Regions from separate parts of the Frateuria sp. sgz306004 genome, predicted to be linked through region 2. Evidence: riboswitches for the same ligand, from Rfam matches in the RefSeq annotation. Region 2 holds a riboswitch; each other region holds the start of a gene.

Region 1 (10,568 bases), on a different contig from region 2:
TCCGGCCTATCCGCTCGACAGGCGATTCAGTCGCCTGTTGGACCAGAGCCTTGCTCAGATGATCACCCAGCCCGCGCACGAAGGTGGCCGCGCGGTCTCCAGCCAGTTCGTGATCAACCTGGCGCTCGATGTGGAGCCAAGGCAGCAAGGGGACTACGACGCCCGCTTCGTCTATGTGTCGACTCAGCCGGTGCCGTTGGGTGTCTGGCATTGGGTGCATACCGACGGCTACCAGTTGGCATTGGCCGGGCCGAACAATCATCGCTTCAACGTTGAACGCCAGCACGTCGGTCCGCCGGAAAATCGCCTGCCTATCGGGAATTCGGTGGAACGTACGCCTGCCAGCTCGTCGGCGTCGGGCAATAAGCAGGGGCGCTAAGGGCTTATCGCCGATCCCGTTTGGGCCACGGGGTCGGCGTCGCCGCTCAAGCCTCGGCCAGTCGCGCCAGAAACGCGTTGCGCCACGCGGTAACATCCTGCTTCTCCAGTATGTCCATCATGCGCCGCCACCGTTGGCGGCGCTCCTGCAACGGCATGGTGAGCGCGCGCTCCAGTGCCTCGGCTACTTCCTCTGTGTCAGCCGGGTTCACCAGCAATGCATCTGTCAGCTCCTGCGCCGCGCCGGCAAAACGCGATAGCACCAGCACACCCGGGTCCGCTGGATCCTGGCTGGCGACGTATTCCTTGGCCACCAGATTCATGCCATCGCGCAAGGGCGTCACCAGGCCCACGCGCGCCGCGCGGTAGTAACCGCTAAGCAAACTGTGGGGGAAGGAACTGTTGACGTAGCGGATGGGTACCCAGTCTGGCGCGGCATACAGGCCGTTGATGTGGCCTGCACTGCGTTCCAGCTCCCTACGGATCTGGCGGTATTCGGGCACGCCGCCGCGCGAAGGCGGGGCAATTTGCAGAAAGCTCACTTTGCGATGCAGTTCGGGCGAGCGTTCCAGCAAGCGTGCATACGCGTGAAATCGCTCCGGCAAACCCTTGGAATAGTCGAGTCGATCCACGCCAATAATCAGCGCGCGGCCTTCCAGGCTCTGTCGCAGGTCATGGATTTCCTCGTGCTCGTCGGCATGACTGGCGATTTCGACTACCTGATGCGTGTCGATGCCGATGGGGAATGTCTCCGCGCGAAATTCGCGTCCGGCGGGCGTGCGCAGATGACCGTCAGGGGTCATGGTGGCGCCCACTTCATGCAGGAAATACTCCTCCAGCGCGCGTCGGTCACGCGCCGTGTGCAGGCCTACCAAATCGTAGCTGGACAAGGTTTCAAGCAACGCCTGATGGCGAGGCAGCGCAATCAGCAAACCGGCCGCCGGTAACGGGGTGTGTAGAAAGAATCCAATGCGATTACGCAAGCCTTGCTCGCGTAGCATGGCAGCCAGCGGAATCAGGTGATAGTCGTTCACCCATACCACGTCTCGCGGGCCAATCAGCGGTAGCAACTTCTCGGCGAAAAGGTGGTTGACGCGCAGGTAGCCCGCCAGGTGCTTTCGATCGTAGTCGACCAGATCAGGCCGGTAGTGTAGCAGCGGCCATAGCGTACGATTGGCAAAGCCATCGTAGAAGTCGTCGTGATCGGCACGCACCAGATCCATAGTGGCGTATTCCACGACGCCATCGCGCCGGTGATGCAGACGCGCGGGTGAGTGGCGGGCGATCTTGCCGCTCCAGCCGAACCACAGGCCGCCGCGCTCCTGCAGCGCGGCGCGCATGGCGGAGGCGAGCCCGCCCGTGGCGGTCTGGTCAGGTAAGGCCACGCGGTTGGATACCACCACCAGCCGTTGTGGGACGCCAGCGCGTCCATCATGCATCACAGTGCGTCCTCCCAGCGCCGCGACAGGCGCATGGCCGCCTGGATCAGGCCGACCATCGAATAGGTTTGCGGAAAATTACCCCAGTGCTCGCCATTGGCGGGGGCAATGTCTTCCGAGAGCAGGCCCAACGGGTTCCGTTGCGCCAACATGTGCTCGAACATCACGCGCGCACGCTCGATGCGACCGGTGGCGGCAAGCGCATCGATGTACCAGAACGTGCAGATGTTGAAGCTGGTTTCCGGTGCACCGAAGTCGTCGGGTGCGATGTAACGGAATAGGTAATCGCCGCGGCCAAGCGCATTGCCGATGGCATCTACGGTGGCGATAAAGCGGGGATCCATCGCTTCGATAAAGCCGATATCCGCCAACAGCAGCAAGCTGGCATCCAGGTGCTCGCCGTCATAAGCGTCCACGAAAGTGCCCAGTTGCTCGTTCCATGCTCGCGCTTGAATGCGCGCGTGCAGCGCCACCGCCTCGCCGTGCCAATAGCGGGCGCGTTCGTCCAACCCCATCTCAGTGGCGATGTGGGCCAGTCGGTCGCACGCGGCCCAGCACATGGCGGCGGAGTACGTATGCACCGCCGCGCGGCCTCGGAACTCCCACAGTCCGGCATCCGGTTCCTCGGCCATACGTAGCGCCATGGTGCCCATGCGTTCCAAGCGGTGGAAACCGATCGCATCGCCGGGGTGTTCAAGTCGCCGGTCGAAAAACATCTGGGCTGAGGCAAGCACCACTGAGCCGTACACATCGTTCTGGCGCTGGCGATAGGCATCGTTGCCCACGCGCACCGGGCCCATGCCGCGATAGCCTCGCAAATGCTCGATCTGTGTTTCGGTGAGCTCATGCTCAAAGGTGATGCCGAACACGGGGCCCACTTCACGCTCGCCATCGGCGGCGACCAAGTTGAAAACGTAGCGGATGTACTCCTCCATGCTGCGCGTGGCGCCGAGCCGATTGAGCGCGCGCACGGTGAAGGCGGCGTCGCGCAACCAGCAATAGCGGTAGTCCCAATTGCGTGCCGTGCCGGCGGCTTCGGGAATGGAGGTGGTAAGTGCTGCCACAATCGCACCGGTCGCCTCGTACTGGCACAGCTTCAGGGTGATCGCGGCGCGAATCACCGCCTCCTGCCACTCGTAGGGCACCGACAGGTTGCGCACCCATTCGCGCCAGTAATCGAGCGTTCGCTCAAGGGTGTGATGTATGAAGTCGGCAGGGCTGTCGGTGAGCGTTTCGTCTGGGCCAAACACAAAGTGCGCCGGTCGTTCCAGGATGAATGGCAGGCCGCGCTCGATCATCACCGAGGCCACATCGCTGGTCAGCCGTTGCACCACGTCGCTGAGCAAGTAGCGAATATGGTTGCTGCCCGAGGTGGTCTGCGGGGCATGGGCGCCGTACCCGCATAGCGGACGAAGCAGCACGCGGATACGCGGCGCGCCGCCCAGGGGGCGCACGCGTCGGGCGATCAGTATCGGGTGATAAAAGCGGCCTCGGGAACGAAAGCGCGGCGCGTAGTCGACGATTTCCACGCCGGCGCCCTGGCGATCGTACAGGCGGGTTACCAGCACGGCCGTGTTGGGCAGATAGTGCTGTTCGGCGCGCTCGAAATCTTCGAGCTGGATGGTCCAGTCGCCGCCGTCCTGGCGGGGCGACAGCAGCCGGCAGAAGCTGGCATCGCTGTCGAAACGGGGCAGGCAGCCCCATACGATGCGTCCTTGACCATCGATCAGGGCGGCAACGCTACCGTTACCGATGACACCCAGGGCCAGGCTGGCCTGGATCTCAGGCGTTTCCTCCAGGGGAGTGGGCATGCGAGAGGGCTCCATGCTTGAGCGCGTACAGGACGCGGAACAGCCAGGCGCGCGCAGCGGCGGGCTCGGGCAGCGAATACGTGGCCAGGCTGGGTTCGCGCGTTCCCACGCGCACGCTCAGGCCATGCTCCAGGTTGGCGGCGGCGAAACCGTGTTCGTCCGTCAGGTCGTCGCCCACGTACACCGGCACGCGTCCGCAGAACGGTCGGTTGGCCAGCAGGCCCTCCACCGCCTTGCCCTTGTCCATGCCCTCCGGCTTGAGTTCGATCACCAGGTTGCCCATCTGCATTTCGTAGCCTTGCAGGCGAGGCAGCAGTAGTTCCACATGCTCGCGCAATGCATCGAAGCGGTCGGGCGCGGTGCGGCAGTGCAGGGCGACGGCCATGCCTTTGTCTTCCATTGAAACGCCTGGCAGCGCGGTGGCGATGCGCTCGGCCAGATCGCGCACCTGGCTGCGCCGGGCGGTGCCGATGTGCACGCCGCGGTAGCGTCCGTCCGGGCCGCGCAGCTCCAGACCGTGCAGCCCAGCCATGGCCCAGGGTGGGTGGCAGAACAGGTCGTCCAGGTCATCCAGGCTGCGCCCGCTCACCAGGGCCAGCGCGCCATCAAGCGTGCCGTACAAGTCGTCCAGCAGGTCGCGCAGGCGCGTATCCACGCTGACCTGGTCGGGGTGGTCGGCAAAGTCGAGCAGGGTGCCGTCCACATCAAGGAACAGCGCCCAACGATCATCCACGCCAGGCAGGGGCGGAGCCGGAAGGGGCGGGTGAGCGGACATGGCGGAAGCGGGGGCAGGCGATAACACGGTTGGCAGCCTATCAAGGCAAATGTGAAGGCGATCTATGGACGACGTACACGGCTGAAAAAGGGCTAACCGCGGCAGGATGACGCGCTTGAATCGCGCGCTGGCGTCCGCATCTCGACGGGCAGTGGCGGCGGGGCCGCCAATTCAATGTGACGAGGGGGAACGACCCATGCGGATGGACAAACTCACGTCGCGCTTCCAGCAAGCGCTGGCCGATGCGCAATCGATCGCCGTCGGGCGCGACAACAACATGCTCGAGCCCGTGCATGTGATGGCCGCCTTGCTCGATCAGCAAGGCGGATCGACCGCGCCGTTGCTCACGCAGGCACAAGTGAACGTGCCCGCGCTGCGCCAGCGCATCAACGAAAGCATCGAGCGCCTGCCGCGCGTCAGCGGGCAGGAAGGCAACGTGCACGTGGGCAATGAGCTCACGCGCCTGCTCAACCTGACCGACAAGCTCGCGCAGCAGCGCGGCGACCAGTTCATCGCCAGCGAACTGTTCGTGCTGGCCGCGCTGGAGGACAAAGGCGAGCTGGGCTCGGCGCTCAAGGCCGCCGGCGCAACCAAGGCGAACCTCGACGCCGCCATCGAGAAGCTGCGCGGTGGCGAAAAGGTGCAGAGCGAGAACGCCGAAGACCAGCGCCAGGCGCTGGAAAAATATTGCGTGGATCTCACCTCGCGCGCCGAGTCGGGCAAGCTCGATCCGGTGATCGGACGCGACGAGGAAATTCGCCGCACCATCCAGGTGCTGCAGCGTCGCACCAAGAACAACCCGGTGCTGATCGGCGAGCCCGGCGTGGGTAAGACCGCCATCGTGGAAGGGCTGGCCCAGCGCATCGTCAAGGGCGAGGTGCCCGAAGGCCTGCGCGATCGGCGCGTGCTGGCGCTGGACATGGGCGCGCTGATTGCCGGCGCCAAGTTCCGCGGTGAATTCGAGGAGCGCCTGAAGGCCGTGCTCAACGATCTGGCCAAGAGCGAAGGCCAGATCATCCTGTTCATCGACGAACTGCATACCATGGTCGGCGCCGGCAAGGCCGATGGCGCCATGGACGCAGGCAACATGCTCAAGCCGGCGCTGGCGCGCGGCGAGCTGCATTGCATCGGCGCGACCACGCTCGATGAATACCGCAAGTACATCGAGAAAGATGCCGCGCTGGAGCGCCGCTTCCAGAAGGTGTACGTGGGCGAGCCCAGCGTGGAAGACACCATCGCGATCCTGCGCGGCCTCAAGGAGCGCTACGCGGTGCATCACGGTGTGGAAATCACCGACCCCGCCATCGTGGCGGCGGCCACCTTGTCCAATCGCTACATTCCCGACCGCCAGCTGCCCGACAAGGCCATCGACCTGATGGACGAGGCCGCCTCGCGCATCCGCATGGAGATCGACTCCAAGCCGGAAGAGCTCGATCGTCTGGAGCGTCGCCTGATCCAGCTGAAGATTCAGCGCGAGATGCTGAAGAAGGAAACGGATGAGGCCTCCAAGAAGCGCCTGGCCGACCTGGATGCCGATATCGAGAAGCTGGAGCGGGAGTTCTCCGACCTCAACGAGATCTGGAAGTCCGAAAAGGCCGCGCTGCAGGGCGCGACCAAGGTGAAGGAGCAGATCGAAGCCGCGCGTCTTGAGCTGGAGGCCGCTCAGCGGCGTCAGGATTACGCCAAGATGAGCGAGATCCAGTACGGCAAGTTGCCCGAGCTGGAGAAGCAGCTCGAAGCGGCGCAGGCGGCCGAAAAGCAGGACTTCAAGCTCGTGCAGGATCGCGTGACCGAAGAGGAAATCGCCGAGGTCGTGTCGCGCTGGACCGGTATCCCGGTCAACAAGATGCTGGAAGGCGAGCGCGACAAGCTGCTGCACATGGAAGAGGCGCTGCACAAGCGCGTGGTGGGCCAGGACGAGGCCGTGCGCGCGGTGTCCGACGCGATCCGTCGCGCCCGTGCAGGCCTTTCCGATCCCAATCGCCCGTACGGCTCGTTCCTGTTCCTTGGCCCCACCGGCGTGGGCAAGACCGAGCTGTGCAAGGCGCTGGCCGAGTTCATGTTCGATACCCAGGATGCGATGGTGCGCATCGACATGAGCGAGTTCATGGAGAAGCATTCCGTGAGCCGCCTGATCGGCGCCCCCCCGGGCTATGTGGGTTACGAAGAGGGCGGCTACCTGACCGAAGCCGTGCGCCGCCGGCCGTACAGCGTGATCCTGCTGGATGAGGTGGAGAAGGCGCATCCGGACGTGTTCAACATCCTGCTGCAGGTGCTCGACGATGGTCGACTCACCGACGGCCAGGGCCGCACGGTGGATTTCCGCAACACCGTCATCGTGATGACCTCCAACCTGGGGTCGCAGATGATCCAGGAGCACGCCGGCGACAGCGAGGCCGACTACATGCAGATGAAGGCCGCGGTGCTGGGTGTGGTGCAGGCGCACTTCCGGCCGGAGTTCATCAATCGACTCGATGAGCTGGTGGTGTTCCGCCCGCTGGAGAAAAAGCAGATTCGCGCCATTGCCAAGATCCAGCTGGCCTATCTGGAAAAGCGCCTGGCCGAGCGTCAGCTCAAGATGGAGATCAGCGACAAGGCGTTGGACCTGCTGGGCAACGTGGGCTTCGATCCGGTGTATGGCGCACGCCCGCTCAAGCGGGCCATCCAGCAGCAGCTGGAGAATCCGTTGGCCAAGGAGATCCTGGAAGGTCGCTTTACCGCCGGCAGCACCGTGGCGGTGGATGCGGAGCACGGCCACCTGAGCTTCAGAAAGCAATAAGCCAGGCCACATCGTGCGGCGTTTGGACGCCCGTCCTGTGGAAGCAGGGCGGGCGTCTTGCGTTGGGGGCGCGCCCCCGGGGGCGACAAGCTCTGTTACCATCCCCGCCGCCTGAGGTGACCACCGCACTATGCCGGTGGTTGAAACGGGAATCCGGTGCGGCGCGTAAGCGCCTAGTCCGGAGCTGCCCCCGCAACGGTAGGCGAACGGCGATCCCTGGCGATCGCCGGAACGGCAAGCAAGCCACTGTGCCACGCAGGCATGGGAAGGCGTCGTTCCGACGGACATGATGTCCGCGTTCGTGAGCCCGGAGACCGGCCTCGAGGTACGACCAGACAGGCGGTGGGCCATGTCATGGATGCCGTACCTCGTGCGGCCGCCACGTCTCCTTCCGCCTGCCTGTTACCCCGACTCACCCGCGCGGGCAGGCGCGGTCCAGGAGCAATGTTTTGGCCATCCAGGTTCCCTTTGTACGCCGCGCCGTGCTGGCGGCGGCGTTGTTGTCCGTGTTCTCTCCCGCGTTCGCCGATGGCGCCACCGATCTGGACGGCGTGGTGGTCACCGCCACGCGCACCGCACAGACGCAGGATCAGACCCTTTCGGCGGTTACCGTGATCGAGCGCGCCGATATCGAACGACTGCAGCCGGCATCACTGGCCGACCTGCTGCGCGGCACGCCCGGCCTGCAACTGGCCAACAACGGCGGCCCCGGCAAGAGCACCAGCGTATTCCTGCGCGGCACCGAGGCCGATCACGTGCTGGTATTGGTGGACGGCATCAAGATCGGTTCGGCCACCCTGGGCAGCGCTTCGCTGCAGGACATCCCGGTGGAGCAGATCGAGCGCATCGAGATCGTGCGCGGCCCGTTTTCCAGCCTCTACGGCTCGGAGGCGATCGGTGGCGTGATTCAGATCTTTACGCGACGCCCCGAAGGCACCTTTGTGCCGAGCTTCATGCTGGGCGTTGGCAGCTACAGCCACCTCACCGGTTCGGCCGGCCTGGCCGGCAAGGTCGGCAACGGCTGGTATGCGCTGGAGGCATCGCATGACCAGACGCACGGCATCAACGCGTGCCGCATGGGGGCGCTGGAGGCGAGGGCGGGCTGCTTTGCCGACCAGCCGGACAAGGACGGCTACCGCAACAATGCCCTAACCCTGCAGAGCGGCTACCGCTTCGACGATCAGTGGGATGCCGACGCACGCGCCTTCCGCAGCGAAGGTCACAACGGGTACGACGGCAGCTACTCCGATTATGCCGAGAACGCCACGCAGGTGGTGGGTGGCCGCGTGCATTACCGCCCCAGCCAGGCCCTCACGCTGACCTTGAGCCTGGGCACCAGCGGCGACTTCAGCAAGGACTACCTGCACGGCATCTACAAGGATCGCTTCGATACGCATCGTGACCTCGGCTCGTTGCAGGCGGATGCTGCGCTGTGGGGCGGCGTGCTCACCGACGGTTTCGATTGGCAGCGCGATGCGGTGGACAGCTCCACCGCGTACGCCCTGGACAGCCGCATCAATCGCGGCCTGTTCGCGCAGTGGCAACAGAGCTTTGGCCGACAGTCGCTGCAGGCCAGCGTGCGCCGTGACGACAACAGTCAGTTCGGCGGCAAGAACACCGGCAGTTTGCTGTGGGGCTGGGACTTCACCCAAGGCCTGCGCCTGACCGCCAGCTACGGCAGCGCCTTCAAGGCGCCGACCTTCAACGAGCTGTATTACCCCGGCTATGGCAATCCCAGGTTGGGGCCGGAAACCTCGCGCAATCTCGAAGTGGGTCTGCGTGGCAGCTACGGCTGGGGTTATTGGTCGCTCAATGCCTTCCGCAACAACGTCAGCAACCTCATTACCTATGACGCATCCACCGGTTTGCCAGGAAATGTGGAGGAGGCGCGCATTCGCGGTGCCGAAGCCGTCGTCAGTGGCCAGTGGGCCGGGTGGCACCTCACGGGTACCGCCACCTGGCTGGACCCGCGCGACGAATCGGTCGGCTACCACGGCAACCTGCTGCCGCGCCGGGCGCGCCAGTCCGGACGCGTGGACGCGGACCGGAGCTTTGGTGATTTCAGCATCGGCGGCACCTGGTACGCAGCGGGGCGCCGCTATGACGACCTGGCCAACCGGCATGAACTGGGTGGCTACGCCACGACGGATCTGCGCGTGGCCTATGCGCTCACCCGCGAGTTCAAGGTGCAGTTGGCGCTCAATAACGCCTTTGCCAAGAACTATGAGACTGCCTGGTACTACAACCAGCCGGGTCGCAATGTCATGTTGACCCTGCGCTATCAGCCGGCGCAGTAACGCGCATGCGACGGCGGGGCCGGTTGGCCGGTCCCGCCCGATTTTCCTCGTGGAGTAACGATATGAAGATGCCCCAAGGTTCCCGTCTTGTCGCATGGACGCTCGCGTTGGCGCTGGCGATGGCGGTGACGCGCTTCAAGCATGTTGGCGATGCGCTGCACCTTCCCGATGCATCGATGGCCGTGTTCTTTCTCGGTGGCTTGTACGTGCGCAGGCATGTTGTTTTCGTCGCGATGGTGCTGCTCGCCGTGGCATTGGACTGGGCATCGATTCGATACGCCGGGGTCAGCGATTTCTGCGTAACACCGGCCTACGCCTTTCTGCCGCTGGCTTATGCGGCCCTGTGGTATGCCGGTCGAGGTTACGCACCGCGTCTCAACGCGCGGCCGCTCACCTTGCTCGGTGCCTTTGCGGTGGCGCTGGTGGCCGCCAGCGCGTCGTTCGTCGTATCCAACGGCGCGTTCTATTGGCTGGGCGGCCGCTACGCCGAGCCCAACATGAGTCAGTATCTGGCTCGACTGTGGCAATGGGGCCCGCTGTTCGTTCGTACCACGCTGGGTTACGTCGCCGTGGCGCTGGTGGCGCATGCTGCTGTTGCCCGGCTCGTGTCGCAAGGGACGTCATCCACGGGGGAAGGAGCAAAGGCATGAGTGATACCGAGCAGGGCGCGGCGGAAGGCGCCGCCGAGCAGCGCCATCGCGAGCGCATGCAGCGCAAGAAGGCCTTGGTGGACCGCAAGATCGCCCGCGCCACCATCGAGCGTGGCGTACTGGTGGTGAACACCGGCAACGGCAAGGGCAAGAGTTCCTCGGGCTTTGGCATGCTGGCCCGCTCACTCGGGCATGGTTTTCACTGCGGCGTGGTGCAGTTCATCAAGGGCAGCTTTTCCACGGGCGAGGAGGCCTTCTTTCGACACTTTCCCGAGGAACTGGACTATCACGTGATGGGCGAGGGTTACACCTGGGAAACCCAGGACAAGGCCCGCGACATCGCCGCAGCGACAGCCGCCTGGCAGGTGGCCTGCGCCATGCTGGCCGATCCGTCCTACGATTTCGTCTTGCTGGATGAACTCAACATCGCCCTGGTGAA
Region 2 (10,568 bases):
GGTTGAAGTAGTAGGCCGTTGCGTAGTTGCGATCGAACACGTTGGCGAGACGCGCTTCCACGCGCCACTGCGGCGCAAAGTCGTAGCTGGCGCGCAGGTCGGTGGTGCTGTAGCCGCCCAGGCGGTGTGTGTTGGCCAGGTCGTCGTAGGCTTTGCCGGAGGCGAAGAAGCTTGCGCCGATGCCGAAGGCGTCAAAGCGGCGGTCCACGTCCACGCGCGCAGTCTGCTCAGGGCGGCGCGGCAGCAGGTTGCCGCTGGCGCTGCCCTGCACGTTCTTGGGCTGCATCAGGGTGAGGTAGCTCTGCACTTGCCAGCCATCGAGGTTCACCCCGAACTGGCCTTCCACGCCACGAATGCGCGCCTTGCTGATGTTCTGCGGCACGTAGTTCTGGTCGAGCTGGATCAGGTCGGTGATGCGCGTCTGGTACACGTTCACGCCCCAGTTCCAGGTGTCCTGCGTCTGGCTCAGGCCGAGCTCGCCGCTGCCCGAGCGCTCCGGCTTGAGGTTGGGATTGCCCGAGCCGTAGGGGTAGTACACGTCGTTGAAGGTCGGCGCGTGGAAGGCGGTGCCATAGCTGGCCGACAGGCGCAGGCCGTGGTCGAACGCGTAGCCCCAAGCCACGCTGCCGGTGTCGTGGTTACCGAACTGGTCGTTGTGGTCGTGGCGCACCGAGGCCTGCACTTCGTTGCGGCCGAACGTGCCCATGTATTGCGCGTACACGCCGGTGTCCTGGCGGTCGCTGGCGAGGTAGCCGGTGGCGCTGTTGATGTGTTCCTGCTGGTAGTCCACACCCACGGTCAGCAATTGGTTGGTCGCCAGCGTCACGTCGTTCTGCCAGGAGGCCTGGTTGCGGCGGGAGTACGCGTAGCCGACCTTGCCGTACGGGTAGTACGTGGTGGTGCCGGCGTATGGGTCGGTGTAGGTGCCCTGGTAGTAGTTGGTGGAGTCGTCGCGGCTCTGGCCGGCGTTGAGCGTGACCTTCCAGGCATCGAGCGGCGTGAAACTGAGCTTGGCGCCGGAGACGATCTGCTGATTCACCGCCTGATTGCCGCCGTAGGGGCTGCCGGCGTAAGCGACTACGTTCTTGCTGCGCAGCCAGGTGGCTGACAGTTCAGTGCCGTTGTCCCAGCGATAGCCGCCGTTGGCCATGCCGTTCCAGTTGCGGAACGGATCGTTGTTCGGGTCGTCCACGAAGCAGCCCGCGCCCTGCTCGGCCGCGCCCAGGCGGCAGGCCGGGATGCCGCTGGTGTACTGACCACCCAGGCCCACGTTGAACCAGCTATGCGAATCGCCACCGGAAAGGCCAGCGTGTCCGTCCATGTAGCTGCGGTTGCCGGTGCTGAGGCTCAGCGACGGGCTCAGCCTGCCATTCGGGTTGCCGTGGCGGGTAAAGATCTGGATCACGCCACCCACCGCATCGGCGCCGTACAAGCTCGAACGAGGGCCGCGCACGAGCTCGATGCGCTCGATCTGGTCCACCGGGATCTGCTCGTACGCCGGCAGGCCCGCGCCCACGGTGCCGATGCGCACGCCATCGACCAGTACCAGCGTGTGGGTGGAGTTGGTGCCGCGCAGGAACAGCGAGCTTTGCTGGCCAAGGCCGCCCGATTGCGCGAACGATACGCCCGGCAGGCCCACCAGCAAGTCACGCACCGATGCTGGCTGCAGGCGTTCGATATCGGCGCGGGTGATCACGGTGACCGAAGACAATGCCTCGTCCGTGGTGATGGCGGTGCGTGTGGCGGTAACGATCACCGACGACAGCGAGGTCGCCTGGGTGGTATCGGCCGCGTGGGCGGCGAGCGAGCAGCACAGCAGCGCGGCTGCCAGCGGGGTCTTCTTCATGCGTGTTCCTTCGGGCGCGCACATCCGCGCAACCCTGGGTGGGGTTTCGATGGCAACACGGTGGAGAGGGCGTAGCCCGGCGAACGGCCATGACACGACACTCGACCTCGCCCACCGCGAGTCTTTCGTCACATGTCGGGCCGGTCTCCGGGCTTGCGTGCGGCATGCCGGGTGAGGGCATGCAGTCGTGGTCGCCTTCCCATGCATACGCACAGTGGCATCGTGACCGCGGCTGGATTCGCGCGCTTACCGTTGCGGGGGCAGCGCCGGACTAGCTGCATGGCAGCGCACCGGCTTCCCGTTTCATCCCGCCGAGATACGCGGCGGGACACCCGAACGGGCGAAATGTTAACGAGGCGGCGATGGCGCGGCAAATGCCCTGTGCTCTCGCTGGCGCCTGATATGCAGGAATTTGCGTTTTCAAAGGCGGCAAACTCTTTACGCGATCTATATGGGGCGCGGGTTCGCGCATATCGCTTCTTTATGGGGTGGCGACCCAGAATGGCGCCATGAAGAACGCCAACTCTCGCCCGCTCATCGACTTGCCATGGCGACACGTGCTGTTGCTGACCTGCGCACTGCTGTTCGCTGCGTCCATCTACAAGCTGATGATCGGTGCGGGAGCGGAGGCCGGCGTGTGGCGCGGCGCGGCGCTCACCTCGCTGTACTTGGGCTTCTGCATCACCCAGCGCCGGCTGTTTACGCCGGCGCGCCGCTATGTCGACTCGCTGCCTCGCGAGCGCTTCATCAAGTAACCCCCCGTTTCATGTCTCCCCGTGGCTTGCGCCAGCGCGTGCGCGTGCCTCGTCCATGGAGGGAAGCCGCGTGCCGGTGGGCGCATGCGGTTTCACGAGGTTCGCCTCACGCGACCGCCACGGCAGGGCGCCGTGGGCGGCGGGGAGACATGGAATTGGCTTTTAGCCCGCCTTGTTGGGCGCTTGCTGGGCGATCTGTCGGCAGCTCGTGCTGTAGTCGCGCAGGTTGCTGCGCACCGCATCCAGGTCCAGCGCAAAGCCGTAGCGTACGGCACCACCGCGATCGGCCAGCCATGCGCCCATCGAGTGCGCCGCCAGCAGCTGATTGAGTTGCGCTACGGGCACGGGGTGACTGAACACCAGCGATTGATTCACCGCGGCGACGCCGTCACGTTCGCCCTGCGGCGTGGGTTGCTGGTCGATCTCGAAGTACGAATGCGCGACGCGTGCGGCGATCTTGCGCGAGCGCTCGGCGCCCACGCTGTAGTACGCCGTGAGTGTCATGCCATCGGGGCGGCAGAGCAGCGTGATGCGATGCTCGCCATCGCGCGCTATCTGGCTCAGCGATAGCGAGGTAGCGCCGATCATCGGGTGATAGCTCGCGGTGGTCGGCAAGCGGCCGTTGTTGGCCAGGCCACTGGCGAGCATCGGGTCGGCATCGAACCAATGCACGTCGCCTGTCGGCGTATTGGCGGGTGCGGCGAACACGCCGGCACGAATACCCATGTCTTTCAGATACGCCGCCTTGTCGTCGGCCGACACACTATCGGTGACGCCGGCCTGCACGCCCAGGCGATCGTTACCGGTGGGCGCCCAGCGATAGAGGCCACCGAGATAGGCATAAGCGCAGGCATCCAGACATTGCGCGGCGCGTGGCCCGGCCGGCATGCGTGCCGTGCGGCGTGGCACGCCCAAGTGCGTGGCGAGCGCGCCATCGCGAAACAGTCGACCCAGTGCCAGGCCGCTGGCCATGTCGCCGCCGTTGGCGTTCAAGTAGATATCGGAACCGGGTGGAATCTTGCCGGCTTTGATCAACGCCTCAAGCCGATGCGGCGCATCGGCGTCGATGCGGCCATACAGATACACCTGCGGCACCTTCGCCACGGCCAGCGTCATGCGGTCGTTGTTCACCTGGATGGCGAGCTGGTCGCTGTTGGCCGGCACGCTGCCGCGCGTGCCTGGCTCCAGTGCGTGCGCGTACCCGATCAGCATGGCGCCGCTGGCGAGAAACGCGGCACGCACGGCGCGCGTGGATCGCAAGAACGAACGGAGGCGAGGGCTGGTGAACACAGGCACGACTGAATCCGGAGACGACGGTCGCTCAGTGTGCGTGGTTTGACATGCGGTGCAAGTGAAAGGGCCCTGCCTTCGGATAGCTGACGGTCAGGTGGATGAACGAGGTGTCCGGACACGCCATAGTGTCCGCGGCAGCCAATCCCGGACGTCCGCGAGATTGTCCGCGGACTGCGGTCATTGGCGCTTGTCTTGGCGAAAGTGCCAGAAAAACAGGGGTTTCCGCTTTGGCACGCTGCTTGCCATATCTGTCATGACATCGACGGTGCAGGGGCTCCGTCGGCATGGCTTCGCTTATCGAGATTCCAAGGAGATGGCTTTGAACACCTTCCGCACCACCCTGCTGTTCGCGCTGACCTTCGCCGCCGGCATCGCCGCCCAGCCTGCCGCCTATGCCGCCGACGCGTCGAGCAAGATGATGTCGCGCGAGCGTGTCACCAGCATCCTCGACAACAACCGCATGATCGACACCACGCAGGGTGTGAACGAGAAGATCAAGGTGCACATCAACGGTATCGACCAGTGGATCTCGGTGCGCGGCAAGGATCGCCGCAACCCGATACTGCTGGTGCTGCACGGTGGTCCGGCCGCGCCGATGATGCCAGAGGGCTACATCTTCCAGACGCCGTGGGAGGACTACTTCACCGTCGTGCAGTGGGATCAACGTGGCGCCGGCAAGACCTATCGCGCCAACACCGAGGAGGCCATGGCGCCCGGCATGACCGTGGCCGGCATGACCGATGACGCCAGCGAACTGGTCAAGTACCTGCGCGATCGCTACAGCAAGCAGAAGATCTTCGTGCTTGGCCACTCGTGGGGAACCGTTCTGGGTGTCGAGCTGGCGCAGAAGCATCCCGAGTGGATCTACGCGTACATCTCCGTGGGCCAGGTGGTGAACGGTCGCCGCAACGAAGAGGATGGCTTCAACTTTGCGCTCCGCCAGGCCAAGGCCGAAGGCAACGCCACGGCGATCCGCGAGCTGGAGGCGATGGCGCCCTATCCGGGCCCGGGCCCGCTCACCCTCGACCGGCTGGGCATGCGCAGCAAGTGGGAGATGTACTACGGCGGCCTGGCCTGGGGCCACAAGGACTACCAGTTCGACGTGGACGGCGAGGAGCTGTCGCCCGATTACAGTCGCGCGGATCTGGAGGCGATCGACAAGGGCAGCCTGTTTTCGCTCAATCACCTGATGCAGCCGCTGCTGGACGTCGACTTCGACCGCACCACGCATTTCAACTGCCCGGTGATCGTGTTCGTCGGCGCGCACGACTACACCACCTCGCACACCCTCACCGAGGAGTGGTTCGGTCACCTGCAGGCGCCCTCAAAGCGTCTGGTGAGCTTCGCCGATTCGGCGCACATGATCATGCAGGAGCAGCCCGGTCGCTTCCTGCAACACCTGCTCACCGATGTGCGCCCGCTGGCCGAGAAGGCCGGCGACGTGGCCCCGGCGGAGGTGGTGCGCGACCACTGAGCCTGCACGGCTAGGCGAATCAAATGCCCCGGTCGGTAACGGCCGGGGCATTGGCGTTCAGTCGGTCTGCAGCTCGGCGACGAAATCGTAGATGTCGCCGCGATACCACGAGGTGGTGAACTCCACCACGCGGCCGTCATCGAGAAAACTGCGACGTTCGATGTTGAGGCCGGCGCTGCCCACCGGCACGTGCAGCAAGCGCGCCTGCTGCGCGCCGAGCGATACCGCGCGCAGGCGCTGCAGGGCGCGGCGCGGGCGAGCACCTAGCGCTTCCAATACCTGGTACAGCGAGTCGTGCACGATGGTGGGGTCCGGCAGGATGCTGGCCGGCACCACGCTGCGCTCGATCGCCAGCGGCTCTTCCTTGGCATAACGCACGCGGTGCAGGCGCGCCACCAGCACGCCCGGCGACAGGTTCAGCGCCATCGACTCCTCCGGCGTCACCTCGCCCACCACGCGCTCGGAAAACTCCGAGCGGGGGTTCAGGCCACGGGCGCGCAGATCCTCGGTGAAGCTGGTGAGGCGCGACATCGGCTTGATGATGCGCTCGGCCACGAAGGTGCCCGCGCCGTGGCGCTGGTGCAGCAGACCCTCTTCGACCAGGCCGGCAATGGCCTTGCGTACCGTCACGCGCGACAGCTGCAGCAGGCGCGACAGGTCGCGCTCGCTGGGCAGGGCCTGACCCGGCTCGATGTCGCGGTGTTCCACCACGTTGCGTATGGCCCGGCGCAGGCGCAGGTAGGCCAATGGCTGGCTGGCGGCCGGGTCCCGGCTGAGCCGGCGGTATTCGTTGACGAGGGCGGTTTCCATGCCGTCACGATACCAATGACCATACCACTCTGGCAATGCGCCGTTTTGGCGGGAATTTCCGGTGGTACCAATTTTGGGGGCTAACCCTTGGCCTGACTCGATCGCCAAGTTGGATCGAGAGAACTGGTTTTGTCTGGTATGTCACTGGTACGATCGACAGGCACCGCACGTGGTATGCATGCCACGTGTCGTCCCCCGCATCGCCTTGAGGTGACTGAAGTGACTGCTTCTCCCCAGCCGGTCGAACCCTTCGACCTGGTGATCTTCGGCGGAACCGGCGACCTCGCCGTACGCAAGCTGCTGCCTGCCCTGTACCACCGCTACGCCGATGGCCAGATTCCCGATACCAGCCGCGTCATCGGCATCGCCCGCGAGGTGCTGGACGATGACGGCTACCGCGCCCATGCGCGCAAGGCGCTGCTGGAAAACGGCGGCAGCAAAGACAAGGTGGACGCCTTCCTTGCGCTGCTGCGTTATCGCGCGCTCGACGCCCGCAAGGACGAGGGCTGGGATGCGTTCGCCGCGCTGATGGGCGAAGAGCCCGAGCACGTGCGCGTGTTCTATCTCTCCACCTCGCCGGACCTGTTCGTCGACATCTGCAATCGCCTGGGTGCCCACGGCCTCAACCAGGGCAAGGCACGCGTGGTGCTGGAGAAGCCGATCGGCCGCGACCTGGCCAGCGCCAACCAGATCAACGACGACGTGGGTCGCGTGTTCGGCGAATCGCAGACCTATCGCATCGATCATTACCTCGGCAAGGAAACGGTGCAGAACCTGCTCGCGTTGCGCTTCGGCAACGTGCTGTTCGAGCCGCTGTGGAATGCCGAACACATCGATCACGTGCAGATCACCGTGGCCGAAACGCTGGGCGTGGGTCAGCGCGTGGCTTATTACGACCATGCCGGCGCACTGCGCGACATGGTGCAGAACCACATCCTGCAGTTGCTGTGCATGGTGGCGATGGAGCCGCCCTCCTCGCTCACGCCCGACGCGGTGCGCGACGAGAAGCTCAAGGTGCTGCGCTCGCTCAAGCCCATCGATGAAAGCAACGCGGCGCAGCTCACCGTGCGTGGCCAGTACAAGGCCGGTGCCGCCGAAGGCCAGAGCGTGCCGGGTTACCTGGACGAACTCAAAGATCACAAGTCGCACACCGAAACCTTCGTGGCGGTGAAGGCGGAAATCGCCAACTGGCGCTGGGCCGGCGTGCCGTTCTACCTGCGTACCGGCAAGCGCTTGCCCGAGCGCGTGTCCGAGATCGTGGTGGTGTTCAAGCCGGTGCCGCATTCCATCTTCGACGCCGCCGCCGGCCCGCTCGCGCAGAACCGCCTGGTGCTGCGCTTGCAGCCGGACGAAAACATCAAGCTGTGGGTGACCATCAAGCATCCGGGGCCGGGTGGCTTGCGCCTGCGCCATGTGTCGCTGGACATGAGCTTTGCCGAGGCCTTCGGCGTGCAGCAGCCCGATGCGTATGAGCGACTGATCCTCGACGTGGTGCGAGGCAACCCCACGCTGTTCATGCGCCGCGACGAAGTGGAGGCTGCATGGCGCTGGGCCGATCCGATTCTGGCCGCCTGGGCGGATAGCGGTGAGGCGCCGCGTCCGTACACCTCCGGTACCTGGGGGCCGAGCGCGGCCGTGGCGTTGATCGAACGCGATGGTCGCACCTGGAACGAGGACAGCGACTGAGCGCGCTGCCCACCAGTTTGGCCGCGATGCACGGAAGCTTCACCCGTACATCGCGGCACCCTGCCTAAAGTGCGTGGCCTCTCCGTTTCCCCGCCACGCGTGTGTTTACCGCGCCGCCTGATGTGTTTCTTGCCATGCCCGACACCGTGAACGTCACCACCCACACTTTTACCGACAACCAGGCGCTGGCCGCCGGCTTGGCCGAACGCGTGGCCGCGAGCCTGCGTGAAGGCATCGCCGCGCGAGGCCATGCCTTGCTGGCGGTGTCCGGCGGCAGCACGCCGCGCCATTTCTTCGAGCGACTGTCGCGCGAAGCACTGGATTGGTCCAAGGTGCAGGTCACCCTGGTCGACGAGCGCTGGGTGCCGGAAAGCCACGAGCGTTCCAACGCAGCGATGGTGAAGGGCATGCTGTTGCAGCACGCGGCATCCGCGGCGCACTTCGTGCCGCTGTACACCGACGCGCCCACGCCCGAGGCCGGGCTGGCCACGGTGCGTGCGCGCATGGCCGCGCTGGAGTTGCCCTTCGACGCGGTGGTGCTGGGCATGGGCAACGATGGCCACACCGCATCGTTTTTCCCCGGCGGCGATCGCCTGCCCGAGGCGCTGGACCTCAACAACCCGGTGCGCGTGCTGCCCATGCGCGCGGCCGGCGCGGGCGAGCCGCGCATCACCTTCACCCTGTCGGCGCTGCTGGAGACGCGTGCGCTGTTCCTGCATATCGAGGGCGACGCCAAGCGCCAGCTGCTGGCCGACGCCCAGGCCGGCACCGGCGCGGCGGCCGATTTCCCCGTGCGCGCCGTGCTCACCCAGCCGCGCGTGCCGCTGGCTGTGTTTTGGTGCCCGTAAGGCGCCGCTCGCCTGCCCTGCTTGAATGGTGCGCCGACTGGCGCACCGCCTGACTGATCCGGAGTTCAACATGAACGTGCTTCACCCCGTCATTGCCGAAGTCACCGAGCGTCTGCGCGAACGCAGCCGCGAATCGCGCGCGGCGTACCTGCGTCGCATCGAAGGGGCGCAAGGCAACGGCATGCATCGCGAGCGCCTTTCCTGCGGCAACCTCGCGCACGGCTTCGCGGCTTGCGGCACCACCGACAAAGAACGTCTGCGCGAAGGCCACACGCCCAACCTGGCCATCATCAACGCCTATAACGACATGCTCTCGGCGCACCAGCCGTACGAGCGTTACCCGGAGCTGATCCGCGAGGTGGCGCGCGCTGCCGGCATCACCGCGCAGATGGCGGGTGGCGTGCCGGCCATGTGCGACGGCATCACGCAGGGCCGTGCGGGCATGGAGTTGTCGCTGTTCTCGCGCGACCTCATCGCGATGGCGACGGCCGTGTCGCTTTCGCACGACATGTTCGATGGCGTGATGTACCTGGGCATCTGCGACAAGATCGTGCCGGGCCTGCTGATCGGCGCGCTGAGCTTTGGGCACCTGCCGGGCATCTTCGTGCCCAGCGGCCCGATGCCCAGCGGCATCAGCAACGAGCAGAAGTCCAAGGTGCGCCAGGCGTATGCCGAGGGCAAGGCCACCAAGCTCGAACTGCTGGAGGCCGAAGCGGCCTCGTATCACGCGCCGGGCACCTGCACCTTCTACGGCACCGCCAACTCCAACCAGATGTTGATGGAGATCATGGGCCTGCACTTGCCCGGCTCCAGCTTCGTGGCGCCGGATACGCCACTGCGCGACGCGCTGACGCGCGAGGCGGTGCACCGCGTGGCCGAGCTGAGCGCGCCGGGTTCGGCGCACCTGCCGGTGGGCCACATCATCGATGAGCGCGCCATCGTCAACGGCGTCATTGGCCTGCATGCGACGGGCGGCTCCACCAATCACCTGCTGCATCTGGTGGCGATCGCGCGCGCGGCCGGCATCGAGCTGCGCTGGGACGATTTCGACGCGCTGTCGTCGGTGGTGCCGCTGCTGGCGCGCGTGTATCCCAATGGCTATGCCGACGTGAACCAGTTCCACGAAGCGGGCGGCATGGGCTTCCTGATCGATCAGCTGCTCAGCCAGGGCCTGCTGCATGGCGACGTGCGCACCGTGTTCGGCACGGGCATGGACGGTTACGCGCAGGTGCCGGAGTTGGATGCGCATGGCCAGCTGGTGTGGAAACCGGTATCCAAGGAAAGCGGCAACCGCGGTGTGCTGCGCGCCGCGTCCGAACCGTTCCGCGCCGATGGCGGCTTGCGCATGCTCAGCGGCAACCTGGGCCGCGCGGTGATCAAGGTGTCTTCCGTGCCGGATGACCGCCTGGTGATCGAAGCGCCTGCCATCGTGTTCCACGACCAGGACGATGTGCGCAAGGCCTTCGAACGCGGCGAACTCAACCGCGACTTCGTGGCGGTGGTGCGTTTCCAGGGCCCGCAGGCCATCGGTATGCCGGAGCTGCACAAGCTCACGCCGACCTTGTCGGTGCTGCAGGATCGCGGCCATCGCATTGCGCTGCTCACCGACGGACGCATGTCCGGCGCCTCCGGCCGCGTGCCGGCGGCGATCCACGTGACCCCGGAAGCGCAGGCCAACGGTGCCATCGCGCGCATCCGCGACGGCGACATCGTGCGCCTGGATGCCGAGCACGGAAAGCTCGATGTGCTGGTCGACGCTGCCGAGTTTGCCGCGCGCGTGCCGGCCACGGCCGATCTGTCCGCGCACCAGTTCGGCATGGGTCGCGAGTTGTTCGTGCTGTTCCGCCAGAACGCCG
Region 3 (10,568 bases), on a different contig from region 2:
TCCCAAGGCGGGCACGCCGCGCTGTGGACCGGCATCGTGGCCCCCGCCTACGCGCCCGAAGTGCGAGTGATGGGCGTCGCGGCGCTGGCGCCCGCCAGTGATTTGCCGGCACTGCTGCATCGCGACCAGGACAGCCTGATCGGTCGCCTGTTATCCGCCTACATCACCAGCGCCTACGTCAGGCAGTATCCCGAGTTGCGCATGGAGGAACTCGTGCGCCCCTGGACGGCCTCGCTGACGCGCGACATGGCGCGTCGCTGCCTGGCCGGCGCCGGTGGAGTCGTCGCCGCCGGTGAAGCGGCGCTGCTACGGCGCAGCCTGTTTCGTGAAGACCCCGCCAGCGGTCCGCTCGGCGCGCGCCTCGCGCAGAACGTGCCGGGCGCGCACATCGAGGCGCCCTTGCTGATTGCCCAGGGCCTGACCGACACGCTGGTCTGGCCCGATCTACAGGACGCCTTCGTGCACGGTCGCTGTGCCGCCGGCCAACCATTGCGCTATCGCCGCTATGCAGGGCGCGACCACCTTTCGCTGGTGGCTGCCGACTCGCCATTGACGGCAGACCTGCTGACCTGGACACAGCAGCGCTTCGCCGGCATCGCCGACGAGGGCAATTGCTCTCGCCAATGAGCACCCGCCATGCGTCATGGCAGGCGCATCCGGCGCGGACATGCGATATACGTACGCGCCCATGCCCTGGCCCAGGATTGCCATGCGTCGCCTTCGTTGCTGGTGTGCAAGCCTCACCCTGAGCCTGGCCTGCGTGTCGGCCATGGCATCGTCATCGCCGGTAACCGCCACCGGCCCGGCCGGTAGCCTGGCCGGTACGCTGGAAACGCCGGACACCGCGCCGGCGCATGCGCCACTGGTGCTGATCATCCCCGGCTCGGGGCCGACCGATCGCGATGGCAATAGCCCGACAGGGCTGCATGCCGCGTCTTATCGCCTGCTCGCCGAGGATCTGGCCAGGCAGGGTGTGGCGAGTGTGCGCATCGACAAGCGCGGGATGTTCGGCAGCGCCCATGAAGGCCTGGACGCCAACCAGGTGACGATGGACGACTACGCCGCCGACGTGGACGCCTGGGTGCGGCAGCTGCGCCAGACACGTGGCGCCTCCTGTGTCTGGCTGCTGGGCCACAGCGAAGGCGCACTGGTGGCCACCCTGGCCGCGCAGCGCACGCAAGGCGTGTGCGGTCTGATCCTGCTCGACGGCGCGGGGCGATCCTCCGCCGATGTGCTGCTGGGGCAACTCGAACGCTATCCCGCCAACGCGCCACTGCTGCCGCGTGCCAGGAGCATCGTCGAGGCGCTGCGCCATGGCCAGCACGTGGATGTCGCCAGCGATCCGGCGCCCCTGCAACGCCTGTTCCGGCCCAGCGTGCAGGGCTTCCTGATCAGCTGGTTCGCCCAGGATCCCGTACAGGCGCTGGGCAAGACCCACGGCCCGGCGCTGGTGATCCAGGGCAGCGACGACCTGCAGGTCACCACCGACGACGCACGGCGCCTCGCTGCCGCGCGGCCGGGCGTGCAGCTGAAGGTGATCGACGGCATGAATCACGTGCTCAAGACCCCCGCCGCGGGGGACGCGGCCAATCTGGCGAGCTACGGCGACCCCAGCCTGCCCCTGGCCGAGGGACTCGTGGCCGCCATCGCGGGTTTCGTCCACGGCAAGTAAGCACCCTCCGACAGGCTCCTCTCGACCGAGACCGGCCGCCCCGGGCCGGTCATTACGGCACCGCCGCGGACCTCCTCCCGGGCCGACCGGGCCAGAAAATTTTCTGCAGCAGGCTAAGCCCGTTCCACGGCTGGCATTTTCCGGCTTATCCACGCGCCATCCACAATCTGTTGGGTTGACCCACCCTGATCCGCCCGATATGTTGTGCCCCGTCGGTGCCACTCTCAGACGTCACGTCGGACTGGCTTAAAAGGGAATCCGGTGCGAATCCGGAGCTGCCCCGCAGCGGTAAGCGGAAACGAAAGCCAACAACGCACTGGCCCTCAGCGGCTGGGAAGCGGGAGCGAGTAGGCGGGTCGCAAGACCCACGTCCGCAAGTCCGAAGACCTGCCGACACGCTGGCGCCGAAGCGCGCCAGTGACTGGGTGACGGCTTCCGCGGGGAGGCGCGTCGAAGCGCGGGGTTGAGCCCCGCCGCTCGACCGTCCGCGAAAGCCCAGCCTTCAGCCCTGCGCGCGGGAGCAGGTGGTTGATGACCACGCTTGGAGCGAAGTCGCCATGCAACCTATCGATACCACCTCGCGCGAACGCCACGACGATCGCGTGGAAGATACCGCTTTCTCCGCCGCCAGCGCCGTGGCCGACACGCCGCGCGCCGACGCACCCTTCGCGCTGACCCCGCCGCACAACCCCGGGCAGATGCGCGTGACCAAGCGCAGCGGCCGCCAGGAAGTGGTGGACGTGAACAAGATCGTGCGCGCCGTCACCCGCAGCAGCGAAGGCCTGCACGGGGTGGACCCGCTGCGCGTGGCGCTCAAGACCATTGGCGGCCTGTACGACGGCGCCACCACGCAGGAACTGGACGAGCTGTCCATCCGCACCGCCGCCGCCCTCACCGCGGAGGAGCCCGAGTACGGCCAGCTCGCCGCGCGCCTGCTCAGCGCCTTTATCGACAAGGAAGTGAGCGGCCAGGAAATCCAGAGCTTCTCGCAATCCATCGCGCGCGGCGCGGAGCTGGGCATCGTCAACGATCGCCTGCGCGACTTCGTGGCCACCAATTCGCGCAAGCTCAACGACGCCATTGATCCGCTCGCCACGCGCCGCTTCGAGTACTTCGGCCTGCGCACCGTGTATGACCGCTACCTGCTGCGCCATCCGCAGCTGCGCAAGGTGGTGGAAACCCCGCAGCATTTCTTCATGCGCATCGCCTGCGCCCTGGGCGGCGGCGAGATCGGCGAAACGCTGGAACTGTATCGCCTGCTCTCCTCGCTGGAATACATCGCCAGCTCGCCGACCCTGTTCAACTCGGGCACCGCGCACGAGCAGCTCAGCTCCTGCTTCCTGCTCGATTCGCCAGCCGACTCGCTGGAGTCGATCTACGAAAAGTACGGCGATGTCGCCAAGCTCAGCAAGTTCGCCGGCGGCATTGGCCTGGCCTATTCGCGCGTGCGTTCGCGCGGCTCGCTGATCAAGGGCACCAACGGCCATTCCAACGGCCTGGTGCCGTGGCTGAAGACGCTGGACGCCTCGGTGGCCGCCGTGAACCAGGGCGGCAAGCGCAAGGGCGCCGCCTGCGTGTACCTGGAACCGTGGCACGCGGATATCGAGGAATTCCTCGAACTGCGCGACAACACCGGTGACGACGCACGCCGCACGCACAACCTCAACCTCGCCAACTGGATCCCCGACGAGTTCATGCGTCGTGTGGAAAGCGACGGCGACTGGTCGCTGTTCGATCCCAAGGTCGTGCCGCACTTCGTCGACAGCTGGGGCGAGACCTTCGAGCGCGCCTACCGTGAGGCGGAAGCCAATGGCCTGGCCGTGAAGAAGGTGAAGGCGCGCGAGCTCTACGCCCGCATGCTGCGCACGCTGGCCCAGACCGGCAACGGCTGGATGACCTTCAAGGATCGCAGCAACGCGACCAGCAACCAGACGGCCAAGCCGCAGAACGTCATTCACCTGTCCAACCTGTGCACCGAGATCCTGGAAGTCACCAATGCCGAGGAAACGGCGGTGTGCAACCTGGGCTCGGTCAACCTGTCGCGCCACGTGGTGGATGGCCAGTTCGATTTCGACAAGCTCGCCGCCACCGTGCGTACTGCGGTGCGCCAGCTCGATCGCGTGATCGACCTGAACTTCTACCCCATCGACACCGCCAAGGTCGCTAACAGCAAGTGGCGTCCGGTGGGCCTGGGCGTGATGGGCCTGCAGGACGTGTTCTTCAAGCTGCGCCTGCCGTTCGATTCGGCCGAGGCACTGGCGCTGTCCACGCGCATCGCCGAGGAGATCTACTTCAACGCGTTGTCGCAGTCCAACGAGCTGGCCATGGAGCAAGGCGCGCACCCGGGCTTCGATGAAAGCCGCGCGGCCAACGGTGAGCTGCAGTTCGACTACTGGCCCAGCGCCACGCCGCACGACCAGGCACGCTGGGACGCGCTGCGCGAGTCGATCAAGGCCAAGGGCCTGCGCAACTCGCTGCTGATCGCCATTGCGCCCACCGCCACCATCGCCTCGATCGCCGGCTGCTACGAGTGCATCGAGCCGCAGGTGAGCAACCTGTTCAAGCGCGAAACGCTGTCGGGCGACTTCCTGGTGGTGAACCGCTACCTGGTGGAAGAGCTGAAGACGCTGGGCCTGTGGACCACGGAAATCCGCGACGCCATCAAGCTGGCCGAAGGCTCCATCCAGGGCATTGCCGCCATTCCCGAGCGCCTGCGCACGATCTATCGCACCGTGTGGGAGCTGCCGCAGAAGGCGTTGATCGACCTGGGCGCGGCACGCGGCGCGTACATCGACCAGAGCCAGTCGCTGAACCTGTTCATGGAAAACCCGAACATCGGCCAGCTCAGCTCCATGTACATGTACGCATGGAAGTCCGGCATCAAGACCACCTACTACCTGCGCTCGCGCCCGGCGACCAAGATCGCCAAGACCACGGTGTCGGCGGCGCCTGCCGCCAAGCCCGCCGCGCCGGTCGTGGATCAGGAGCAGGCGAATGCTGCCGTGTTCTGCTCGCTGGAGAACCCGGAGTATTGCGAGGCTTGCCAGTAAGCATCGGCCGTCGTTTCAGTGGAGGCTGGAACCCCGTGCCCTTTGCTCGGCGCTGGAAAGGCACTGGGTCCCAGCGTTCGCTGGGACGACGGTCAAATGCAGATGTCGTCGTAGAGGTCACGCCAGTAAGAGTTGGTTTTCTCGATGATGTCGATCTTCCAGACCCGCATCCACGCCTTGATTGCCTTCTCTCGCCGGATGGCCGACTCCATGGTTTCGTGCAGTTGTACCAGACCAACGTATGAACCTGATACTGGCGGGTGAACCCTTCGACGGCGTCGTTGCGATGCTGCCAGATGCGTGCCGGCAAGTTGGAGGTGACACCCGTGTACAAGGTGCCGTTGCGAGTGCTGGCGAGGATGTAGACGCACGGTTGGCGGACGCCCATGGAGAATCTCGGTTTGAACCTAACTTGAGCTTGCCTCCTCCACGCACTCAACACGACCGTCATCCCAGCGAATGCTGGGATCCAGCGCCCTTCTCCGACACGTTTCAGTGGATTGACGGAAGGCACTGGATTCCCGCTTTCGCGGGAATGACGGGCAAAGACTCACAGCGCCGACATAGGCTGCTCACACTGAAGGAATCTCATGTCCACCCAGCACATTCTCGACCCCGGCTTCGAACTCACCCTGCGCCCGATGCGCTACCCCGAGTTCTACGAGATGTATCGCAATGCCATCAAGAACACCTGGACCGTGGACGAGGTGGATTTCTCGCTGGACGTCACCGACCTGCGCTCCAAGATGTCCGAGGCCGATTGTCACCTGATCCATCGCCTGGTGGCGTTCTTCGCCACCGGTGACACCATCGTGGCGAACAACCTGGTGCTGAACCTGTACCAGCACATCAACGCGCCCGAAGCGCGCATGTACCTCTCGCGCCAGCTGTTCGAGGAAGCGCTGCACGTGCAGTTCTACCTCACCCTGCTGGATACCTATATTCCCGACCCGACCGAGCGCAACAAGGCGTTCGCGGCCATCGAGAGCATTCCCTCGATTCGCCAGAAGGGCGAGTTCTGCTTCAAGTGGATCGACTCCGTGCAGAACCTGCAGAAGCTGGAAACGCGCGAGCAGCGCCGCCAGTTCCTACTCAACCTGATCTGCTTCGCCGCCTGCATTGAGGGCCTGTTCTTCTTCGCGGCCTTTGCGTACGTGTACTTTCTGCGTTCGCGCGGCCTGTTACATGGCCTGGCGTCGGGCACCAACTGGGTGTTCCGCGACGAGAGCTGCCACATGGCCTTCGCCTTCGACGTGGTGCGCACCGTGCGTGCGGAAGAGCCCGAACTGTTCGACGAAGAGATGCGCGCACAGATCGAGCAGATGCTGGAAGAGGCCATCGCCTGCGAAACGCAGTTTGCCGAAGACGTGCTTTCCGGCGGCGTCGCCGGCCTGTCGGTGAAGGACATGCGCCAGTACCTGGAATACTGCGCCGACCAGCGCCTGGCTCAGCTGGATCTGCCCAAGAAGTACGGCGTGCGTAATCCGTTCGACTTCATGGACCTGCAGGACGTGCAGGAAGTGACCAACTTCTTCGAGCGTCGCGTGTCCGCCTACCAAGTGGGCGTGCAGGGCGAAGTCGCCTTCGACATGGCGTTCTGATGCCACCGGGCGCCGCGCGCAACGCGCGGCGCCGTTTCACGGCCCCTTGCGGCCAAAGAATCGCCGCAGTGCCGTCGGTAGCCAGCCGCCCTCGGCGGTATCGCCAGTGAGCTTGAGCATGTTGCGTCGCACCGCCTCCACATAGGCCTTGTCGTCCGTGCGGATATGCTGGAACAACCAACGTGACAACATCGCGCGCATGGGCTCGGACACGTCCTCTCCCGCCCGGTGCCTCGCACGGTACTGGCGCACGCGCCCCACGAACGCCTCATGCGTGCGCTTGTGCGGCCGATCGAGGGCGTAGCCGGCGTCCTCCATCAAGGCCTCCTCGAAGGTGAAGTGCGAGTAGGTGTAATCGATCAGCTCATCCATCGCCGCCGCCATGGCCTGGCGGTCGCGCTGCTCCTGCGCGTCCTGCAGCGCGTTGATGATGTCCACGATGCGCCGGTGCTGCTGGTCGATCACATCGATGCCGGTGTTCAAATCGTCGTGCCAGAGCAGATGCCCCATGCCTGTCCCCCTGCGTGTGAGCGCGTGGCCGGCACCATGCAGCGCCGGCCGCTGCCGATCTTGGCGGCGTCAGCGACGGCCGCCGAAGAAGCGGCGCAGCGAGCGCGCCAGCCAGCCTTGCTCGTGATCGCCGTCGTCGTTTTCATGCAGGTGTCGACGCACCGAATCCACGATGGCCTTGTCGTCATTACGGATATGGTTGAACAACCAGTGCGAGAGCGTATGCAGCAACTCGTGGGCGATGTCCTCCTCCGCATGGAAACGCAGGCGGTACTCGGAGACGCGCTTGACGAACACCTCATGCACGCGCTTGTGCGCACGGCAGAATTCGTAGCCGGCGTCCTCCATCAAGGATTCCTCGAAGGTGAAGTGCGACAGCGTGTAGTCGACCAACTCGTCGAGGATGTCACCGATCTCCTGGCGATGGCCGCGGTCCATCGCCTCGTGCAGATGGTTGATCATCTCCACGATGCGCCGATGCTGGTTGTCGATCACCTTGATGCCGGTGTTCAGGTCGTCTTGCCAAACCATGTACGACACCGTCGCACTCTCCCCTGTGCTTGCGTGCATGTATTGGCGGACAAAGCGGCGGCGATGAGCTTGCGCTACATCAAGCCGGCCCGGCCGCATCGGGTTTCGCGACACTAAGCCGCAGTGGCGGCCGCCGCCGCTGCGCCCTCAGGCATGCCGAGCGGCCTATTGACTACACGTGTAGTCAGCGAGTAGGTTGACTACACGTGTAGTCACCTGGATCGTGATCATGAGCAAGCCCTCCATCGGGGACCAGGAGCTGGCGCTCCTGCAGTACCTGGCCGAACACCAACCCGCCTCCGTCGGCGAAGTCGCCGCGGGGTTCGGCGAACCGCGCGGGCTGGCCCGCTCCACCGTGCTGACCATGATGGAACGCCTGCGCGGCAAGACCTTTCTGCGCCGCAAGCAGGTGGATGGCGTGTACCGCTACAGCCCGGCCACCGGCCCGGGCGAAGTGATGCGCAGCGCGGTGGGGCAGTTCGTGCAGAACACCCTGAAGGGTTCGGTGTCGCCGTTCGTGGCCTGGATGTCCGAACGCGCCGAGGTCAGCGAAAGCGAGCTGGCCGAACTCGAAGCGCTGGTGTCGCAACTGCAATCTCGCCGTAAGGAGAGCTGAGATGAGCACCCTTCACACCTTTGCCCAGGATTGGCTGGTGCGACTGGCCTGGACCTCGCTGCAGGCCGCATTGCTGGTGGGCGCCATCTGGGCGCTCGGCCGCGCGCTGCCGCGCCTGTCGGCCGCCACCCGCTCGCTGCTGTGGTGGTTGCTCGGTGTGCAGCTGCTGCTCGGCATGACGCTGCCCACGCCGGTAGCACTGCCCCTGCTGACGCCTTCGGCGGCGCCGGCCGCCGCCGCACCGGCGCCCGTGGAAGTGGCGTACGCCGCGCCCAGCGAACATCGCATCGCCGGTTTCAACGCGTCGGGCACCAGCGCCTCCACCGATGCACTGGCCGCCCCGGCGGTGATTCATCGCGCATCGGGCGATACGCCGGTGTCATCGCATTGGCCGTGGCAAAACATGCTGCTGGCGCTGTGGCTGTCTGGCGTGCTTCTGCAGGCGGCGTTCGCGGTTCGCCAGTGGCGCCAGGCCCGCGCGGTGCTGCGAGCATCGCAGGCACTGCACGATCCCTACCTGCTGGCCGCTTGTGCCGAGCAGGCCAAGGCACTGGGCCTGCGCCGCTGCCCGGAGCTGCGCGTGTGCGCGGCGATCCGCTCGCCGCAGGTCAGCGGCCTGTGGCGACCGGTGGTGCTGCTGCCGGCCGAGCAGGCGTTGTCCACTGAAGAAACCGCCTTGGCGCTGGCGCACGAACTGGTGCACCTGCGTCGTGGCGACCTGTGGATGGGTTGGGTGCCCGCTGTGGCGCAACGCCTGTTTTTTTTCCACCCGCTGGTGAACTGGGCGATGCGCGAGTACGCCCTGCACCGCGAAGCCGCCTGCGACGCGCAGGTGATGCAGCAGCACGGGGCCGCACCACAACTCTACGGTCGCCTGTTGCTGCGCCTTGGCGTCGCCCATCCGCTCCACGCCGGCCTGGCCGGCGCATCCCCCACCTTCCTCAATTTGAAGAGGCGACTGACCATGCTGCAACACAGCGCCCAGGATTCCACGTCGCGCGGCCGTAGCTGGCTGCTGGTAGCCCTGCTCGCCGCCATCGGCGTGCTGCCCTACCGCGTGACCGAAGCACGCCCCGACCCGACCAACGCGGCTCCGGCGAATGCCGCCAGCACTGCCGCGCCGGCCGTTTCGCCCTCGCCAGCGGTTTCGCCCGCCGCCGCACCGGCCGCCGTGCCGGCCGCTCGTGCCGACCAAGCCGCCACGGTGACCCGCACCGTGACGACGACGCGCACGTCGAGCACGCCGCCAGTACCGCCCGTGCCACCGGCACCGCCCGCGCCCATGGCGCCCGTCGCACCGGCCGCGCCTCCGCCGCCTCCGCCGCCGCGCTCGCCCGAGGCCGGCAGCTTCTCCAACGCCCACCACGTGCATGTGGATGTGACCAACAACACTGACTACGGTTTCGTGTTGCTGGATGGCGACTCGGTGACGGTAAACGGCGCCGACGTGGATCTGCAAAACGCAGAGCGCCTGCACAAGCCCGGCGAACCGCTGGTGATCTTCCGCCACGCGGGCCAGTCCTATGTGATCCACGACACTGCCCTGGTAGCGCGTGCCCGCACCGCCTATGCGCCGGTGACCGCGCTGGCGACCCAGCAAGGCCGTCTCGGTGGCGAGCAAGGTCGTCTGGGCGGTGAGCAGGGCGGCATCGGTGCGCGCGAAGGTGCGCTCGGCATGCGCGAAGCTTCCCTCGCCACTCGCGAGGCGCGCATCGAAGCGCGCGCTGCAACCGGCGGCGGCGAAGGCGAAGCGGCTGGCGAGCGCGCAGGCATCGCCGCCGAACGTGCGGAGATCCAGCGTGAACGCGATGAGCTGGCGCGCCAGCAGGAGCAACTGGCCAAGCAGCAGGAAGCCCTGGGCAAGCAACAGGCCGTGCTCGGCAAGCAGCAGGAGCAGGCATCGGCCAAGGCGCAAGATGAAATGAAGCGACTGTTGCAGGAGGCCATCGCCAAGGGCACCGCGCAGCCACTGAGCTCGACCTGACGCAGCAAACCCTGGTACCACCGCCATGAAAAAGGCCGGCGATATCGCCGGCCTTTTTCTTATCGAATCGCCATCAATCCTTCGGCGGCTTCATCGTGTACTCCTTCGGCGGCGTATCGCCGGCGAGGTTGCGCACGAAGTAATCCCAGCGCTTGCGCATCATGTAGTTGCTGGCCGAACCGTAGCCGTGGCGCGCATTGGGAATCAGCAACAGGTCGAAATCCTTGTTGGCCTTGATCAGCGCATCCACCACCAGCAGGGTTTCGTACGGCGGGACGTTGTCGTCCATGGTGCCATGCGCCAGCAGCAGGTGGCCCTTGAGGTTGGCTGCGTGGTTCTGGTTGGCCTGGTCGTCGTAGTTACTCTTGCCGTCCTTGTCGGTCACCAGCAGGCCCTGCCACTTCTCGGCCCAGTCGTCCTCGTAGTTGCGGTTGTCATGGTTGCCGCTTTCGGCAATGCCTACCTTGAACAGGTCGGCGTAGCGGAACATCGCCGTGGCCGTGGCGTTGCCGCCGCCGGAGTGGCCCCAGATGCCCACGCGATCCATGTCGATCCACGCGTAGCGCTTGCCCAGCTCCTTCAAGCCTGCGACCTGGTCGGGCAA

The links. Region 2 has a riboswitch for cobalamin ahead of btuB (TonB-dependent vitamin B12 receptor). Riboswitches for the same ligand answer to the same signal wherever they lie in the genome.
Region 1: it holds a riboswitch for cobalamin, as region 2 does, so the genes downstream of both, btuB (TonB-dependent vitamin B12 receptor) here and btuB (TonB-dependent vitamin B12 receptor) in region 2, are expected to answer to the same signal.
Region 3: it holds a riboswitch for cobalamin, as region 2 does, so the genes downstream of both, AC3G2C_RS14370 (ribonucleoside-diphosphate reductase subunit alpha) here and btuB (TonB-dependent vitamin B12 receptor) in region 2, are expected to answer to the same signal.

The regions. Positions count from the first base shown of each region.
Region 1 covers NZ_JBYLFE010000003.1:325,379-335,946, forward strand. Annotated here, with positions in the region: gene AC3G2C_RS07675 (hypothetical protein) at 1-379, shown strand, start outside; gene otsA (alpha,alpha-trehalose-phosphate synthase (UDP-forming)) at 426-1,817, opposite strand; gene AC3G2C_RS07685 (glycoside hydrolase family 15 protein) at 1,817-3,628, opposite strand; gene otsB (trehalose-phosphatase) at 3,600-4,403, opposite strand; gene clpB (ATP-dependent chaperone ClpB) at 4,600-7,182, shown strand; cobalamin riboswitch at 7,280-7,519, shown strand; gene btuB (TonB-dependent vitamin B12 receptor) at 7,632-9,479, shown strand; gene AC3G2C_RS07705 (hypothetical protein) at 9,542-10,129, shown strand; gene cobO (cob(I)yrinic acid a,c-diamide adenosyltransferase) at 10,126-10,568, shown strand, end outside.
Region 2 covers NZ_JBYLFE010000007.1:148,910-159,477, forward strand. Annotated here, with positions in the region: gene btuB (TonB-dependent vitamin B12 receptor) at 1-1,846, opposite strand, end outside; cobalamin riboswitch at 1,968-2,198, opposite strand; gene AC3G2C_RS15880 (hypothetical protein) at 2,356-2,601, shown strand; gene AC3G2C_RS15885 (hypothetical protein) at 2,764-3,897, opposite strand; gene AC3G2C_RS15890 (alpha/beta fold hydrolase) at 4,214-5,368, shown strand; gene AC3G2C_RS15895 (GntR family transcriptional regulator) at 5,426-6,178, opposite strand; gene zwf (glucose-6-phosphate dehydrogenase) at 6,398-7,864, shown strand; gene pgl (6-phosphogluconolactonase) at 7,999-8,712, shown strand; gene edd (phosphogluconate dehydratase) at 8,783-10,568, shown strand, end outside.
Region 3 covers NZ_JBYLFE010000006.1:138,862-149,429, forward strand. Annotated here, with positions in the region: gene AC3G2C_RS14360 (lipase family protein) at 1-627, shown strand, start outside; gene AC3G2C_RS14365 (alpha/beta hydrolase) at 710-1,672, shown strand; cobalamin riboswitch at 1,869-2,081, shown strand; gene AC3G2C_RS14370 (ribonucleoside-diphosphate reductase subunit alpha) at 2,230-4,722, shown strand; partial or broken gene AC3G2C_RS14375 (GIY-YIG nuclease family protein) at 4,815-5,110, opposite strand; gene AC3G2C_RS14380 (ribonucleotide-diphosphate reductase subunit beta) at 5,313-6,323, shown strand; gene AC3G2C_RS14385 (bacteriohemerythrin) at 6,360-6,833, opposite strand; gene AC3G2C_RS14390 (bacteriohemerythrin) at 6,903-7,373, opposite strand; gene AC3G2C_RS14395 (BlaI/MecI/CopY family transcriptional regulator) at 7,594-7,980, shown strand; gene AC3G2C_RS14400 (M56 family metallopeptidase) at 7,982-9,964, shown strand; gene AC3G2C_RS14405 (S9 family peptidase) at 10,038-10,568, opposite strand, start outside.